One region of the Paenibacillus sp. PAMC21692 genome, then DNA from elsewhere that is predicted to be linked to it. Evidence: riboswitches for the same ligand, from Rfam matches in the RefSeq annotation. Region 1 holds a riboswitch; each other region holds the start of a gene.
The links. A riboswitch is a leader RNA that binds a small molecule or an ion and turns the genes downstream of it on or off. The one in region 1 is predicted to bind cyclic di-AMP.

Region 1 (6,012 bases):
GCAGCTACTCCTTCTTCGAGATGGAGCCGGAAGAGTGGGCGGCGCTGCCGACATCTGATCGGCATGAGGTTATGGAAGCGTTGGCGGACGACGTCTTCTTCGGACTTGGCGAAGAACCCGTCATCAAGGTTGGACAGGGTGAGATTGTGTACAACAACAAGCATCATATTATAGAAGTGATGCAAGGAGATAATGTCATTCACATTATTCGCCTCATCTAATCTTTACAACGTTACAGCTCTCCATTAGAATAAAAGCAAATCACAATGGCATGATAGCTAACATGTACATTACATTGGAGAGAGCGACATGACTGGTTCTCATTCGGCGGGCTCGTTGCCGCCAAGTCTTCGACTGGACGGGGAAACGTTAGCAGCCTACTATCAACCTATTATTGCGCTCGATACGAGAAGGATTGAAGGCTACGAGGTGCTCGGGAGAGCCGTTGGCGAAAAGGGCCCGAGGAGTCTGGGGCCCTTCTTCGGCGATGATGCTATCCCGATGGAGGATCATCTTCTTGTTGACCGGCTGCTGAGAGAGCAGGCGATAGCCAAGCATGCATGCCAAGAAAATCCCCCGCTGCTTTTTCTGAACCTTAAGCCAGCCTGGATTTACCGGCAAGGAGAGAATGGCGAGCTGTATACGTTGGATCTGATCGCCAAGCATCATGCCGATCCGGCTCGTATCGTGATCGAAATAACGGAGGAAAGTTTCCATGGCTCCATGGATGTGTTGCGGGAGGTGGTCGACCGTTATCGCGCGGCCGGCTGTCTGATCGCTATCGATGATGTCGGGAGCGGCTTTAGCAGCGCCGATCGTATCGCCCAGATTCAACCCAACCTGCTCAAGATCGATATGCATATCGTCAAACGAAGCGGGACGCACAATGGCTACTATGGGGTGCTTCGTTCGTTCTCCGAGCTTGCCGAGCAGATTGGCGCCTCTTTGCTGTTCGAGGGTGTGGAGACGAGAGAGGATCTGGAGCGCGCCATCCAATCCGGAGCCAGGTACGTACAAGGTTTCTTGTTCGCGCGGGCGGGAGCCGACTTTATCGGTCCGGCAAGCTTTGCCGCCGTCATCGAGAACGAGCTGGAACGCAATCTTAGGCAGCTCGCTCATACCGAGAGGTGGTGGCAGCAGCAGGCAGAACGTCTGGCGGAGCACCTGCAGGCGATTATGCTTGGAGCGGTACTGCCGGAGAAGGCCGACGACTGGCTGGAGTTGCTTATCCCGCATTTAAAATCCTCTTGCACCAAGGTATACCTATGCAACGAGGAAGGCATTCAGCTGTCCGCGAATTTCAGCAGGGGGGAAGACGGAGTCTGGAAGCGGGAAGAAGAGTACCGGTATGCGAATTGGAGTTGGAGGCCGTATTTTGTCCCGAACCTGGTTCAACTGGGTGAGAGCCGAAGGGCGATAGTATCCCGCTCGTATACGGATCTGGATTCCAGAGCATGGATTCGTTCGGTCTCGGTGCTCGTCCGTCCCGGTCTGATCCTGTTTGCAGACAGCAAGGATGAGGTTAGTCCGTGGGAAGCCTCTTCATGAGGTGGCCGTCAGATCTTGGAAGCTGCAAACACGCGCTTAACGAGGCGCTTCGTACACCATGCAGTGGAACCACTCAGGCTCCCCGCCGCTGAAAGACGGGCGAAGATAGGTGTCGGTAATGCTGAAGCCGGCTTTCTCATAGGCGCGGATGGCCCGGACATTCCACACAAGCACTTCGAGGTCGATCTCGTTGCCCGGACATCGACGAAGAGCTTCCGCTGCCATGAGACCGACAACCGAAGAGCCCAACCCTTGGCCGCACAGGTCGGGATACAGTCCGAGGCCAAGTCTGGTCACGCTGCCCATGGGGAAGAATTGGGCATAGCCAATCAACCTTTGCCGTTCGTCGAGAATGGCTCCATATTGCTCTGCTCGCAGGACGGGATCACCGAATTCGATTCCGTCCTGTTGCATTTGATCCCAGGACGGCCAGTTGAAGCGCTCGTATGGTTCTTCGTACCTCCACGTACATAGCTGTTCCGCGTGGGAGACTTCCAGTGGTCCGATAGTCAGCGCCGATAGATTTGGTTTATAATAACTAAGGTTAGGTTCATGCTCTGCAGAATTCATCATAATTTGATTATATCAGATAGGCGCCGCGGCGCGTGTATGTAGTAAGGAGAATCGGCAACGTGAAGAAGCTGCTATGGATCGGATGTTTATCTTATCTCGTTATTGGTATCGCCCACGTGGTGGGAGGCTCGGTATTAGAACAGTTGATTGCCTATTATGGCGTCTCTTACAAGGATGGCGGCCAGTGGATAATGAATCAATTTCTGGGGTTTATGGTCGGCGTTCTGCTAGCCCCTACTCTGACGGCGGGCATAGGGAAACGCGGCGCCGTATTGCTGGCCATGGGTTTGCTCACCCTTAGCGAAGCGGCGTACAGCTTGCTGCTGCCTTGGGGATGGATGCTCGCCATCGCTCCCATCGCGGGGGTCGGCTTCGGGATGACGGAGGCAATCGTAGGGGCGGTCATCATCGACCTGGTAAAGGGAAAGGCGTCGGCCATGAGCCGTCTCGAAACGTTCTTTGGAATCGGGGCGCTCATCATTCCGGTGACTGTGGCCTACCTTATTCAAGAGCACATCTGGCAGCTGTCATTCCCGATTCTGTCCGCCATGGCGGGGATTACCTTTGTTTTATGGTTGACGATGTCCTTCGGTGAGCTGGACAGTCAGCTTGGGCTGGCGGCAAGGCCGGCAACGTCAGGTGCAAGGGAACGTGCAGCTTCGAGCCATGCTGATGCCAAGGCGGAAACAAATGTGGGTGCCGACGGCGGGGGTTCGCCGGAAGACGCAACCATGTCCAAACCTTCGGGAGGAGTCTTGCTAGGATATTCGGGTCGACTGTTGCCTTTCCTGATTCTCTGCGCGCTGTTCTTCCTGATGTACGTGGGGATGGAGATGAGTTTCTCCAACTACCTTCCGTCCATACTCATCACCCGTACGGAGATGGGAGAAGCTGGCGCGGCTGCTTCGCTTAGCTTGTTCTGGGGAACGATCGTACTGGGCAGGCTGTTCGCGGGAGTGATTGCGGAGAAGGTCGGCTATGGAAGGTACCTGACGATTTCTACCCTGGGGGCCGCGATCGTATTCCTGCTAATGACGATTACGACCAGCTTGAACGGGATGCTGCTATTGATTGCGCTTGGCGGACTGTTTTTCTCCGGCGTGTTCGGCATCGCATTGGTGTACGCCAACAGCTTGCTGCCGGGTATGACGGAGCGGACGACAAGTCTAATGGTAGCGTTTGGAGGTATCGGCGGCGCCTTGTTTCCGAGAATGACGGGTTGGCTGATGGATCGCTTCGAAGTGGAATATACGATTTTTTATCTTGCCGTACTGGTTGTCATCATGTTCGTCCTGCTTGGAGTGATCCTTCATCAAGGTCGTAGATTGGCGGGTCATATGGAGCGTCTGAGGTCGTAAGCGGCGGATTCTACACTGAGAAAACCAAACGGCTGTCGCCAAGGCGAAACGGCTACGCCGTCCTTTGGCGGCGGGGCGCGTTTCGTTCCGAGAATTATAGAGAAAGTACGACGAAATCATATACTTTCCTATAATTCCAAAAAGAACAGCCTCCCCGTTGCCGGGGAGGCTGTTGCCTTGTCCATTATTTAGCTGCGACTGCGAACGTCTCGAATTGCTTGGCGTCCATGACGCTGCGCGCCGTTACAAAGCGGGACTTATAATAGGAGCTGTTAAGATCGTCGATGATAACGCCGCGGCTTGTAGAAGCGTGGGCAAATTTGCCGTCGCCTACGTAGATGCCTACGTGCGTGATTCCGCCGTTTACCTTGCCGCTTGTGTCGAAGAAGACAAGATCGCCTGGCTGCAGATCAGCCTTAGCGACTTTGGTTCCGACCGTAGCTTGGTCTACCGATCTACGAGGAAGATCAATGTCCATCTTCTTGAAGATGTAGCTGGTAAATCCGGAGCAGTCAAAACCCTTTGTGGTGGATCCGCCGTAAGAATAAGGCGAGCCGATCGTACCCTCGATAATGTTGTCCATCTCCGAGCTTGCGAAAGCGCTTCCTGCTTGGAAAGCTAGCAGAAGCACAAGCCCTAGTAATACAGAGCTAATCTTCTTCTTCAACTTGTGGTTCTCCTTCCGGTGCCGACGAGGTTAGCTGTGGGGTTCGGTTGAAGGTTCCCTATGACTTCTCAGGCGCTGTAGAACACCAGACGTCGAAGTCAATTCACCCAAAGTGGTTCCCCCGTTTCCCGATTGGGAATTAGGCAATGTCATCCAAAGTTATTTTCTAAGGATTATAATAATGGCAAAATGTAGATTCGTGTTGAATATGAGAAGATATTAATATTAGATTTATAAATAATCCGTTTCAAATTCAAAAACCATGGGTAGAAGGCGCTTCCAAAGCGTGTAATTTAGCTAAATTTTGTGTATCATAAGGAGATACAATGAATCGGCTGTCGTTATTGAAAGCGGCGAGGCGCGATAAGGCGAAGGGTGTTGTCCCGTGTCGGACAATCCTTTATAAGTTCGAGTTCAAAAAGTTCGGTTTTCAGCACATGAGCTTATGCTTCCGATGCTGCGTTTTTTCAAAAACGCTGTAGAAGATTGAATGAAAGTAGAAACTGAGGAGCGGAGCGTAGTGGAAGCTACGTGAGCACCTACAATGTTTCCGGAGGAAACATACTTCGAAAGCATATGCTTAGTTTTCGCTTGCATTCAAGATTCGATATCGAGTAGGCTTCATGGCATACTTCGTGATCAAAAGCGGACTTTTTGAACGTCCTCTATAAGCAACGTTAGAATCGACGTGAAGGCCTGGGGAATGCGAGACAGTCCCCGGATGGGCGCACGAGTGGAAAAGGGGTAGGTCGCTAGTGGAAAACACAATGGAGAACAAGTCGTCATCCTCCAATTTCATCAAAAATATTGTCGTGGAAGATTTAAAGAGTGGCCGCGTGCAAGAAGTCGTTACGCGCTTCCCGCCGGAGCCGAACGGCTATCTGCATATCGGACATGCGAAGTCGATCTGTCTGAACTTCGAGCTCGCGGATGAGTTCAAAGGAAAGACGAATCTGCGCTTCGATGATACGAATCCCGTCAAGGAGGACACGGAGTACGTTGAGGCCATCCAGGAGGACGTGCGCTGGCTGGGCTTCGATTGGGATGAGCTGCGGTTCGCTTCGGATTACTTCGAAGAGTTATATAATCGAGCGGTGCTTCTTATTAAGAAGGGGAAGGCCTACGTCTGCGATTTGACGGCGGACGAGATGCGCGAGATGAGAGGGACGCTTACGGAGCCGGGCAAGGAAAGTCCCGGCCGGAATCGCAGTGTGGAGGAAAATCTGGATCTGTTCGCCCGGATGCGCGCGGGAGAATTCAAGGATGGCGAGCGAGTCCTGCGGGCGAAGATCGACATGGGTTCGCCAAATATCACGATGCGCGATCCCGTTCTCTATCGGATCTCCCATTCGCATCATCATCGGACAGGCGACGCTTGGTGCATCTATCCCATGTACGATTACGCCCACCCGCTCAGCGACGCGATCGAAGGGATCTCCCACTCCGTTTGTACGCTGGAGTTCGAGGACCATCGTCCGCTATACGACTGGGCCATCGCGGAGTGCGAGATGGAGAGCACTCCCCGCCAGTACGAATTCGCTCGGCTCAACATCACCAACACGGTGATGAGCAAACGTTATTTGAAGCAGCTCGTAGACGAAGGCGTTGTAGACGGCTGGGACGACCCGAGGATGCCGACGATCAGTGGCATGCGCCGGCGCGGCTACACGCCGGAGGCGATTCGCGCATTCTGCCGCGAGATCGGCGTTGCCAAAAGCAACAGCGTCGTGGACGAGCGGAACCTGGAGCACTTCATCCGCGAGGACCTGAAGCTGAAGGCGCTTCGGACGATGGCGGTGCTGCGGCCGCTTAAGGTTGTCATCACCAACTATCCGGAAGGACAGACGGAGCTGCTGGAAGCGGAGA
Region 2 (6,012 bases), 1.8 Mb from region 1:
ATAGGGGCGGGTGTGTCCGTTAGAAGGACAACCTTGCACAACGGAGCGATCGAAATTGCCAGTAAGGGTGATTTTGTTCACGTATAGGAATGTTCACTTATAGGAAAACATCATTTTCCCATACTTTCTCTATCAGTACGTGATCTCCGAGGACTGCTCTACAACAAGCTATTCCTGGTGAAGCCGGCCGCCGGTTGTACGTCCCGAGGGCGGAGCTATTCGTCGAGTTTCGTGCTGTAGGTCGCGGATCAGCTTTGACCATCCAAACGCATCCCTTTGAACGATATCCCATCTACTCAGGAAAATCTTTTTTAGCATTGCTGGTACTCGGTATAAAGCGATCGTCCCCCCCCTCTGAACGATATCCCGTCTGTTCAGACAAGAATGCGTAGTAACTTGTCCTGAATAGAGGGGATATTCATCAAAGGAGGATCGTCGATAGTTAGCTCTAGAACGAATCTTCTGAGTAGTGGGGATATTCATCAAAGGGGATCGTCGATAATTAGCTCTAGAACGAATCTCTGAGTATTGGGGATGTTAATCCAGGCATGTGATGCGAATGTTTGTCGGAGAGGGGTAACTGGGCAGTATAAGTGTATTGTTAGCCTGAAAGCAGCCGAGAAAAAGCAATTGACAACATTTCCGTCTCTTGTTAACATTCATTAATAGTAATTATTACGAATTGATAACCGGCTAATATAGTCGTTTTTTTCGAACTAACATCGTAATAATTACGCTTAAATGAAGCGCAATCGGCTACCGGTTATTAGCGCAAAAGGAGACCAAGAATCATGAAGAGGAAACACGGTTGGCTGATAATGTTGCTCGTCCTTGCCCTGCTGGCAACGGCGTGCGGAGGGAATAACGATGGAAAGGAGAGCGCCGCAGCGCCCTCAGGGGAACCGGCCAAATCGTCTCAGCATGACGATGCAGAGTCGAATCAAGGGGAAGAAGCCCCAGCAGAGGCCGGGACAATCGAAGTCACCGACGATACAGAAACCAAGCTCACGTTCGACGGGCCGGTGGAAAAAGTCGCTTGCATCGTATCCCTCTGTATTGACTTGCTGGCCGAGCTGGGCATGGAGCCGGCCGCTATCGCGGAGAGCGGTGTTCGGGTCATCGCGAGCTCGCCGGAGTTTTACGGAAGCAAGGGAGAGTCCTTCCCGTCGATCGGCGGAAGCTTTTTCGAGCCTAGCCTGGAGGATCTCGTGACGGCGGCGCCGGAGCTCGTTATTGGCCTAAAAGGCGTTCACGACACGCTGAGGGAAGGGCTGGACGGTATAGCTCCGCTCTATCTCGCCAATCCCAAAAGCTATAAAGATTCACTGGAATTCCTGGAAAAGATCGGCGAGTTGACGGGCAGAACCGATGAAGCGGCCGCCGCGAAGGCGCGTTTCATGGAGAAGCTGGAAACGGCCAAGGAGAAAAGCCCAATGGACAAGAAGGCGCTCATTATTTTCGGATCGGACGTCAACTTCTCGGTTGTAACGGCAACCGGGCTTGGAGGATCCGTCATGAAGGAGTTCTCGAACTATCCTTGGCAGGTGGAAAAGGCGGAGGACGATCCTTACGGAGAGGGCAGCGTGCCATATTCGCTGGAGCGATTGCTTGTCGAGGATCCCGATGTCATCTTCGTCGAAAGTTATTCTTACAGCCCGGGCACGCTGCCCGTATCGGAGCAGCTCGCGGCTTCCCCGCTCTGGAGCAAGCTGAAGGCGGTGCAGAATGGGCAAGTGCATGAGGTGCGTTCGCCGATCTGGGGCGACGGGCGGGGAACCCGCTCGCTTGGCATTCTAATGGACGAAGCGCTGGCCATCCTGTATCCGGAAATATTCTAGGAGGCTCGAATATGCCAAGCGAGACTGTTGCGATCCCGAAGCCTATAGAGAGGCGTCCCCAAAGAAGACTGCTGCCAGCAATGCTGTTTGGTTTCCTTGCGATTGCCGCGGTAATCACCGTCGGCTTGAAGGGAGGTACCCCTTCGCCGTCATGGGGAGAGCTGGCGGGGCTGCTTTTCGGAGAAGGAGATGACTTGGTCTGGACGATCGTAGCGGAAATTCGGCTGCCCCGTATAGTGCTGGGGCTCATGGTAGGCGCCATGCTGGCTGTCTCCGGTACGCTGATGCAAGGAGCGATGAACAATCGGCTTGCAGGCCCGGAATTGCTGGGCTTGTCCGCCGGGGCGTCGCTTGCTGCGGCCGCGATTCTGGTGCTGAGGCTGCCTGTTCCCTACCATCTGCAGCCGCTGTATGCCTTGGCGGGAGGGCTGGCTGGTGGCGCCGTCGTTATCATGGCCGCAAGGATCACCCGTGGTGCGGCGGGCATGCTGTTGATCGGGATGTCGGTCACGGCGATGTTGAACGGCCTGCTTATCGTGTTGATCGCCATGGGGGCCAGCAACGATGTGAATCTGCTTTATGCGTATCTGCTGGGTTCGCTTGCCAACCGCGGCTGGGAGCAAGTGCTTCGCGTGCTGCCTTGGTTCGCCGCCATGCTTCCCGTTGCGTTCGTTCTTGCGAAGCGGGTTAATCTCTTGCAGCTTGGCGACGAATCGGCTTCGGGGCTTGGCATCAACGCTGGTCTATCACGAATTGTGATCCTGCTTGCCAGCGCGATGTTAGTAGCGTCGACGGTCGCCGAGTGCGGTCCAATCGGCTATGTTTCCTTACTGGCTCCGCACCTGGCGCGAGCCGTCATACTTTCGCAGGACGCGCGTCTCGTATTGCCGGTCTCGGCGTTGATAGGAGCCGTTTTGCTCGCCTTGGCGGATCAACTGGGGCGGCTGCTGTTCGCTCCGTTGGAGCTGCCCGTCGGCGTTTGGACGACGTTGGTCGGCGGGACGGTCTTCCTGTTGATTCTGTCGAGAAGGAATGGAGGAGCATTCCATGGCGGACAATAAGGCTATTCCCGGAATCGGTGAACGGTCAGCCCGACATTCCCGCAGATTTTGGATCGTAACCGGTGTCCTGCTTGCCATGCTGACGGCGCTCGTGCTTCTCCATCTTGCATTCGGCCGAACGCCGCTGTCCTTGGAAGAGATAATGGCCGCCCTGTCAGGAAACGGGCAGGACGGGTACCGGCATATCGTCTGGAATCTGCGTCTGCCGCGGGCTCTTGTCGCCATGACGGCGGGAGGTCTTCTAGGACTTGCCGGAGCCATTCTTCAAGTCGTCATGCGGAATCCGCTCATGGAGCCGGGCTTGATCGGCGTGTCGGCAGGCGCGGTGTTGGCCGTCATATTGACGATGCAGTTCTCGTCGGCCGCGATTCCCATAAACGGACGGATGCCGATTGTCGCATTGGGAGGCGCATTGCTCTCGATTGGCATGCTTTACATGATCAATGGGAGAACCGGCGGCAGCGGCCCGCGATTGGCGTTGATCGGCGTCTTGGCAGCTTCCGTGCTGCAGGCGGCGAACTCATTGCTTATGCTGAGACAGCAGGAGGGCTTGGCATCCATCCTGCTGTGGTCGTTCGGTTCGCTTAACGGACGGGTATGGGCGCACTGGAACATGATATGGCCATGGGCGCTGGCGCTTGTTCCCTGCGCGCTGCTAATGGCAAGAAGGGCGGCGGTGCTGCAACTGGGCGACGAGACGGCGGTCGGGCTCGGCTTGCCCCTTTTTCGTACCCGGCTGCTCCTCTTGCTTCTTGCCGCGGCGCTGACGGCGGTATCCGTGTCCGCGGTAGGGGCCATCGGCTTCGCAGGTTTGATTGGTCCCCATATTGCGGCGAAGCTGGTCGGCCGGCATCCCGTCTATCTGTTTCCCGCAAGCGTATTGTTGGCGGGAACGCTGCTGATTGCCGCGGATTGGATCGCGGGGAGCGCGACGCTTTCCTTCTCGTTGCCGGGCATGGAGCATCGTGTGACGAGCTTGCCTGCAGGCGCGGTCACGACATTGCTGGGAGCACCGTTTTTTCTTTATCTGCTGCGTTTAACGAAAAAATTAATCTAGAATTTTCGAGGATATCTCGGATAAAGGCGAGAAAAAACGATATCCACGGATCAAATGAATAAGAAGCAACTGCTGCGAGCGTTTTATTGGCTATCTTTGAATTGAAACAACCATTTTTGAGCCGAAATGTCGTTTTACACCCTTCAATAAACGAGTTATGATCACTACATCATAAATTCGCTGAGTCTTCTTGAGGACAATGAAGAAGAGCGGGGGAACCAAACGGCGCTTATCGATAATGACAAGCGTCAGGGGTGAATCGGCATAACAACCGCCGTAGGGCTATCTAATGGCCCGAATCCGTCAGCTAACCTCGTAAGCGTTATTGGAATGGGTATGACTTCGGCTCGTTAAGCCGCAAGGTGCTGCCTTGCGGCTTTTTGCTGCGCTAAAAACGGCATGGGCCCGCCGGAATGCCGCAGCAAACGAAGTAGAAACCTTCCCTTCCAGCCAACAAAGCACAGGGGAGATGGACAAATTGAAAAAATCAACGATGAAAAGGCTCCAGTCGGGCGGTGGTTCTAATGTTATCCGCGCTTAAACGAGTGTTGATCGGAAGACCGCTGAAGTCGACGGAGCTTGGCGAGCAGAAGTTGAACAAAACAAAAGCGCTGGCGATTCTCTCGTCGGACGCGTTGTCGTCCGTCGCATACGGCCCCGAACAAATTCTGCTTGTGCTAATGACCGTCGGCATGGCCGCGTTCTGGTATTCCATTCCGATCGGAATCGGCGTCCTGCTGCTGCTGACGGCGCTTATTCTGTCATATCGGCAAATTATATACGCCTATCCGCAAGGGGGCGGCGCTTATGTCGTCTCGAAAGAAAATCTGGGCAAGTACCCCGGCCTTATCGCCGGCGCCTCCTTGTTGGTCGACTATATTTTAACGGTAGCGGTTAGCGTCTCGGCCGGAACCGATGCCATCACCTCCGCATTCCCGAGCTTGCATGCGTATACGGTGCCCATAGCCGTCGTATTCGTCATTCTGCTTACGCTGCTTAACCTGCGGGGCGTAACGGAGTCGGCGTCCGTCCTGGCTTATCCCGTATATTTGTTCGTTCTTGCATTGTTCGTTCTAATTGGAAAAGGATTGTACGACATGGCAACGGGAGCGATTCCGCAGGAATTGCATACGCCCGTAGGGACGCCGGTGGCAGGCATCGGACTTTTCCTGCTGCTGAAGGCATTCGCTTCCGGCAGCTCCGCGCTGACTGGGGTCGAAGCGATCTCCAACGCGATCCCGAACTTCAGGAAACCCGCGCCGGTCAATGCATCCAGAACGCTTGCCGCGATGGGGATTTTGCTCGCGGTGCTATTCTCGGGCATCGTTGTGATGGCCTACGAGTACGGAATCGCGCCGACTGCGGAGGCAACGGTCGTCTCGCAGATCGCGGAGGATGCTTTCGGGCGAAACTTCATGTATTATGCCATTCAGGGAACGACGGCGCTTATCCTCATTCTGGCGGCCAATACGGGCTATTCCGCTTTTCCCATGCTCGCGGTCAATCTGGCCAAAGATAAGTTTATCCCCAGAATGTTTACGGCGAGGGGCGACCGGCTTGGTTATTCCAACGGCATCATCATGCTTGGCATTTGTTCCATCCTGCTCATCGTGCTTTTTGGCGGACATACGGAACAGTTGATTCCGCTCTACGCGGTCGGCGTATTCATCCCGTTTACGCTGTCGCAATCCGGCATGATGCGCAAATGGCTTCGCGAGAAGCCGGCCGGCTGGGGGATCAAGCTCGCGATTAACACGGTCGGCGCGGCGATCAGCTTAGTGGTAACGATGATGTTTTTCCTGACGAAGTTTCCGCAGGTATGGCCCGTGCTCGTATTCCTGCCCGTCCTGATCTGGTTGTTGCTCGGCATTAACAGGCATTACGGAGCGGTGGGCGAGCAGCTTGGCCTATCCACGGGCGAGCCGGTGAAGGCTATCGAAGGCAACGTTCTGATTCTGCCAGTGGCAGGGATCACTCATGTCGTGGAGCAATCGCTGAGCTACGCGAGATCGCTTGCCGCCAGCCAGATCATCGCCGTATACGTGCCGTTCGAGCG
Region 3 (6,012 bases), 2.3 Mb from region 1:
CGTCTTCCAACGGGCCATGTCGCGCTTGCAGTTAATCGATACTCTCGCCATGCAAGTTGACCTCCAAGGCGGAAACTTCATGATTGAACGCGATGATGACGGCAATGTGCTTGGAGTGAAGGGGCTCGACAACGATATGGCATTCGGCGCGCAGAGCGATCTGGATTCCAATCACCAGGAATACCCTGGCCTTAGCAAGTTCGTAGACAGAGAGCTGGCGAAACGCATCTTGGCTCTCAAGCCGGACGATCTGCGAACACTGATGGAGGATCTACTTACTCCTGCCGAGATTAACGCCCTAGTCGACAGGCTCGTCAAGCTTCAGAATCATCTTCGCAAGGAAGCGTCGAGACTGCTGGGCAGAGAGGAGTGGAGTACGGTAAATGAAATGCTGAGCCAAGGCGACACGAGTGATGGTTCGGACCTCGACATGCCAGCGTCGCATTCGCGGTCTAAGACGGCGCAGCAGGACCCCTTGCCGGAAGACGAATAACCGCATCTTCTGTATGCTATTCCATGACGAGTTTCCTATATTGAAAACAAAAAAGCGCCGTTCCGGAAGCTGAGCAGCATACCAGAACGGCGCTTTTGTTGTGGCGTCTGACTCCTCTTATTTGGAAATTTCCGGAGTAGTCAGTTGATCGTAGAAATCCACGCCATTGTCTTTGTTCTCGGAAGCGCGAAGCGCCATCGCGGAACGAGGATGCTCGTCGAGAATGCCCGTGATCATGTAAGGAATAATGTAACCCCATTCTTCCTTCTCGCGAAGCGGAATCATGTATTTCTCGATCATGTCCAGCACTGGACGCACGTTGTAGCGCGTATTTTGAAGCTGGGAGACGAGCAGTTCCGTGTTGCAGTTGCCCGCAGCGCGGCCCATGCCGTATACGGAAGCATCCAAAAGCTCTACGCCTTTGCCAGCAGCAAGAAGCGTATTGGCGAATGCCAGCTGCAAGTTGTTGTGGGCGTGAATGCCAAGACGTTTGTTCGGAAGATACTGTTGGAATTTGTCCACCAGGTAGGTGAAGTCTTCAGGCTTCAGGCTGCCGTAAGAGTCTACGATGTAGACTACATCAACTACGCTCTCGTTAATCGCTTGGAACGCTTCGATCAATTGGTTCTCCATGACGTTGGACAATGCCATAATGTTAAGCGTCGTCTCGTAGCCGCGGTCGTGGAACACCTTCACCAGCTCAAGCGCCTTGTCCACGTCTTGAATGTAGCAGGCAACGCGGATCAGGTCCAGCAGGCTCTCGCTGCGGGGAAGGATATCGTTTTCGTCGACGCGCCCGATGTCAACAAGCGCGGACAGCTTCGTATTGCCTTTGTTTGGAATAACCTTCTTCAGGAAGTCGTCGTTAAGGAAACGCCATGGACCGGCGTTCTCGGCGCCTTTGAGCAGCTTCGGAGAGTTTTTGTAGCCAATCTCCATATAATCGACTCCGGCTTCGTTAAGGCTATTATAAAGGTGCTGGACAAACTCGATGCTGAAATCCCAGTTGTTGACGAGTCCGCCATCCCGAATAGTACAGTCGACGATTTTGCAGTGACTTGTTTTCGATTGCATACGTACTGCTCCTTTGAATTGAACATGAGTTCATTTTTATCTACCATCATACTTGATAAGCCGCGGGAACGCAAAGAAAATATGTCGCTTTTTGCGATTTTTCCGCTCCTCCTGTCCGAATAACTCCTCATTTACAAATGGATATTTTAACGCTAAAATATTATGTAAACAATAACGCTTAATTTCTCCTTCCAGGGAGAAAACGGGGGAACCAACGCGAACCGGTCGCATGGCTGCATGGACCGCACGCAGGGGGTGAATCCGGGGATTTGTGCCCCCGGTAGGGTTTTCTCTCTAACCCGAATCCGACAGCTAACCTCGTCAGCGGAAGAAGGAGAGATGAACATGTCTTTATTCCTGGAAAATTCTTCATTCCCCATCGAGCTGCCCCAGCATGTCAACATCAGCCGCATCGAACTATTCGTCATTCCCGCTCTCGCCGTCGACTCGACCGGATTTCGTGTATGTCTCAGGCTGACCAGCGATCTTGGCATCGGCTGGAGCGAACAATTCATCTGCGAGAACGACGCCAGCTTCGATCTGGAGCATTGGAGAGAGCTTCTTCAATCGTTCATTGGCCGCTTCCCGCTTAGTTCGGTAACCGAACGTTTGACCGAGATTATTATGAGCAGAGGGGAATCCGACAAGCGGGTGTGTCAGATGTTCATCACAGGCATGGAGCAGATTCGGGAGATGGGCATGATGCCAGGCATCGGTTCTGTCACTGCCTTCCAGGCCGAGGAATCCGTGCTGCAACAACGCGCCGTCGCCTACCTGTCGCTGGATTAGGGATCGCTGCAAGTTGAAATTTCGGACTCCTTAATTCATGGAGCCGCGTAATGAAAAAGAGCCCGGGCACCATCCACGGCGGATGTTGTTCGGGCTCTTGGTCTGTACTTCTTGCCGTTAAGAACCAGTCGAGCGGTAATGCCTGACACCGATCCTCCATACCAGCAGGCATGGGAGCAGAAATAACAGACCTCCGAAAGGCACCAGCATTCCTGTTACCCAGTTCCCCTCCTCCTTGTCCAGCAAATACATAAGGGGCAAATACGTCACGCACCCGAACGGGACGATAAACGTAAAGAACCGAGTCACCCACTTCTCATAGATCGTCAGCGGATATTGCGCCATCTCGCGGCCTCCGTCGGTGAACACGTTCGCGATCTCAATCGCTTGTATGGTCCAGAAGCAGAAGGTAGCCGCCAGGATAAAGATGCCCGTGAAGATCATCACGCCGTTAAATACCATAAAGAACAGCGTAATCGCTTTGGGAAAGCTCCATACTTGAGGCAGATTCGCGATGGACCAGATCAGCACAATCGTGCTCTGCAGCAAACGTCCGATACGCGTAAATTCGAACTTCGAGCCCAGCACCTGGACGACAGTGCCGCGCGGTCTTACCAGCAAACGGTCGAAGTCTCCGCTGGCGACCAGGCTGGAGAAGGCGTCGAATCCCCTTGCGAAGCATTCGCTAAGAGAAAACGACAAGTGAATGACCGCGAAGCAAAGCGTCACCTCGAAGAAACTCCAGCCCTCCAACTGCCCGAATCGCTCGAACATGAAATACAGCCCCCCGAACACCATAAACGGGATAAAAAATTGGCCTACGCTGAGCAGCAAGAACGAGGTTCTGTACTGCAGCTGCGACTTGAGTTGAATATTCAAATAACGGAAATATAATGACATCGCGTTCTCCTCACCCTCCTTGCACAACGACGTTGCGAAGCGCCTTGCGCATCAGCCACATGCCGAACGCAGCCAATGCCGCTATCCAACCAAACTGTACGCCGATGCCGATCAGCGCTTCCTGCTGCGGGATATGTCCCGAATAGACGCGGAACGGGAAGTCTGTCGTCCAGCGAAACGGCAGCGCATACGTTATTCGCTGCAGCCACTCCGGCATAAGCGGCACTGGGATGACCATGCCCGCCAGAAACTCTCCCGCCACCGAGATCATAAGCATGGATCCCGTCGGCGACATCGTCCAGAATACCGAGATGTAAATCAGCATGGAAATCGCCACGACGAGAATCAAGCCAAGCAGCAGCGATACGACAAACAGCAGCAGCGCCGTCCAGCTTGGAGGAGCGCTTAGCCCATAAGGCTCCGGCAACAGAAACACAACCGTCGTAATGGGAAAGCAGCGAAGCACGGCGCCCGCCACCCGCTGGGCAAGCAGCTTGGAAAACCAGAACGGGTACAGCCCCATCGGCCTGCATAACTCGTAAGCGATATTGCCGCTCGTAACCATGGCGAATATTTCGTTATCCCTGATCCACAACATAATTAAGGAAAGAAAAATTTGTTGGAGCCACACGTAAGTAATTAAGTCCTGAAGGGGAAAAGCAGTGGAATCCCCGCCGCCGCTTCTGTAGAAGGCCGCGAAGATCATAATGAAGACAAATCCGAAAAACAGCTGAGTGGCCATGCCGGCCAGCGCCGCCGCGCGGTATTGCATGCCGTTGATAAAACGCAGCCGCCAGATCGAAACGTAGGCTCTCATATTTGATGCTCCTCATACAGCTGCACGATCATCTCGTCAATGTCCTTGGAGTCGACGCTTATGTCCAACAGCTCGACCGATCCCGACAGCTGCGCAATGACGTCCGCCAGTACGACGGATTCCGTATCGAAGCTGTATACGGCACGCTCTGTCGACCATTCCAGTCTCGTCGCGCCAGGAATTTCGACCGGCTCTCCCCCGTATTCGCGGTAGTCTGCCGTAATCGTACGTCCTGTGCCGAAGCGGCTTCGCAGCTCTTCCAACGAACCATCATAAAGCAACGTTCCTTTGCCGATCATGAGAATCCGGTCCGCGAGCGCCTCGATATCGCTCATGTCATGCGTCGTCAGGATGACGGTGACGCCCCTCTCCTGATTGATCCTGCGAATAAAACTTCTGACCGCAAGCTTGCTGACGGCATCCAGCCCGATCGTCGGTTCGTCGAGGAACAGAATTTTGGGGCTGTGGAGCAGCGATGCCGCAATCTCGCAGCGCATCCGCTGTCCGAGACTAAGCTGCCTGACCGGAACGCCGAGCAAATCTGCGAGCGCAAGCATTTCCGTCAACACGGCCAGGTTCTCCCTGTACATCTCATCCGGAATCCGATAGATGTCGCGCAGCAGTTCGAAGGAGTCGATGACCGGGACATCCCACCAGAGCTGCGAGCGCTGGCCGAATACGACGCCGATATGCCGTACATAATCCGTTCTTTCCTTCCACGGCGTATATCCCATGATGGAGCAGGTGCCGCCGTCCGGCACAAGAATGCCGCTCATCACCTTGATCGTCGTCGACTTCCCGGCGCCGTTTGGCCCGATATAACCGACGATCTCTCCTTCGTTGACCGTGAAGGAGATGTCCTTTAATGCTTCCACGATACGATGCTTGCGAACAAACAGCGCCTTCACCGCCTGACGCAGCCCCGCGGTGCGCTCTGCTACTTTGAAACTTTTGCCGATGCCAGTTAACTGAATAATACCTTTTTCCATAGTTGTAAGCGTTATCCTCCTGTTAGAGTCGGAAGAAGAATATATCTCATACGACGGAGGTTGTAAAGAGGTAATTTCAAAAAGTTTCGTGAACGATGGAAATTCATCCAATTTCACCGATTTTCGGCGCCGTTGCGCGATATTTGCTTCGTCCGGCGGATAACCCGATTTTTAGGCTTTGCAACAAAAGCGGCCCCGCTAAGGCGACCCCGCAGCTCGTTGCAAGCCATAGGCGTTTCTTACGCTTATGGACTCTAATCATAGTTACTTTGCGAACCATCGACGTTTTTAACGCCTACAGCTGCTCGTTCGCCTACTTTTTGGTGCCATAAGCGTTGCTAACGCCTATGGTTGCTAATCTTACTGCTGAAACTCATTATCCACAGTTTGGTATGTCGTATAATTTCCTAAAAACAAAAAATCTCCAAGCGGAGTCATTATCCGCTCGGAGATATTACCTGAAATCTATTATCTAACCAGCCATCCGCCATCAACGGCAAGGATATGGCCGTTCATGTAGTCGGATGCAGACGAAGCGAGGAAGACGGCCGGGCCGATCAGATCCTCGGACGTGCCCCAACGGCCGGCCGGGATGCGCTGCAGGATCTGCGTGCTGCGGACAGGATCTTCGCGCAGCGCTTCCGTGTTGTCCGTGCTCATGTAGCCCGGCGCGATCGCGTTCACTTGAAGTCCCTTGGCCGCCCACTCGTTCGCCAGCGCCTTTGTGAGGCCGGCGACCGCGTGTTTGCTAGACGCGTAGCCCGGCACCGTAATGCCGCCTTGGTACGAGAGCATCGACGCGATATTGATAATTTTGCCGGAGCCCTGGGCAATCATATGTTTGCCCGCGAGTTGGCAAAGGATGAACACCGAATTCAGGTTGACGTCCATTACGTCCTGCCAGTCCTCATAGCTGTGCTCTACGGCAGGGGTACGGCGAATAATGCCCG

Region 2: it holds a riboswitch for cyclic di-AMP, as region 1 does, so the genes downstream of both, H7F31_RS11475 (APC family permease) here and H7F31_RS04660 (C40 family peptidase) in region 1, are expected to answer to the same signal.
Region 3: it holds a riboswitch for cyclic di-AMP, as region 1 does, so the genes downstream of both, H7F31_RS13590 (hypothetical protein) here and H7F31_RS04660 (C40 family peptidase) in region 1, are expected to answer to the same signal.

What each region holds. Positions count from the first base shown of each region.
Region 1 is NZ_CP060293.1:1,151,481-1,157,492, forward strand. It holds gene H7F31_RS04640 (hypothetical protein) at 1-221, shown strand, start outside; gene H7F31_RS04645 (EAL domain-containing protein) at 310-1,548, shown strand; gene H7F31_RS04650 (GNAT family N-acetyltransferase) at 1,585-2,121, opposite strand; gene H7F31_RS04655 (MFS transporter) at 2,181-3,479, shown strand; gene H7F31_RS04660 (C40 family peptidase) at 3,664-4,146, opposite strand; cyclic di-AMP (ydaO/yuaA leader) riboswitch at 4,151-4,302, opposite strand; gene H7F31_RS04665 (glutamine--tRNA ligase/YqeY domain fusion protein) at 4,914-6,012, shown strand, end outside.
Region 2 is NZ_CP060293.1:2,928,178-2,934,189, forward strand. It holds gene H7F31_RS11460 (ABC transporter substrate-binding protein) at 792-1,838, shown strand; gene H7F31_RS11465 (FecCD family ABC transporter permease) at 1,850-2,899, shown strand; gene H7F31_RS11470 (FecCD family ABC transporter permease) at 2,886-3,956, shown strand; cyclic di-AMP (ydaO/yuaA leader) riboswitch at 4,125-4,293, shown strand; gene H7F31_RS11475 (APC family permease) at 4,481-6,012, shown strand, end outside.
Region 3 is NZ_CP060293.1:3,449,095-3,455,106, reverse strand. It holds gene H7F31_RS13600 (eCIS core domain-containing protein) at 1-493, shown strand, start outside; gene H7F31_RS13595 (aldolase catalytic domain-containing protein) at 611-1,567, opposite strand; cyclic di-AMP (ydaO/yuaA leader) riboswitch at 1,733-1,909, shown strand; gene H7F31_RS13590 (hypothetical protein) at 1,913-2,356, shown strand; gene H7F31_RS13585 (ABC transporter permease) at 2,474-3,256, opposite strand; gene H7F31_RS13580 (ABC transporter permease) at 3,267-4,073, opposite strand; gene H7F31_RS13575 (ABC transporter ATP-binding protein) at 4,070-5,062, opposite strand; gene kduD (2-dehydro-3-deoxy-D-gluconate 5-dehydrogenase KduD) at 5,531-6,012, opposite strand, start outside.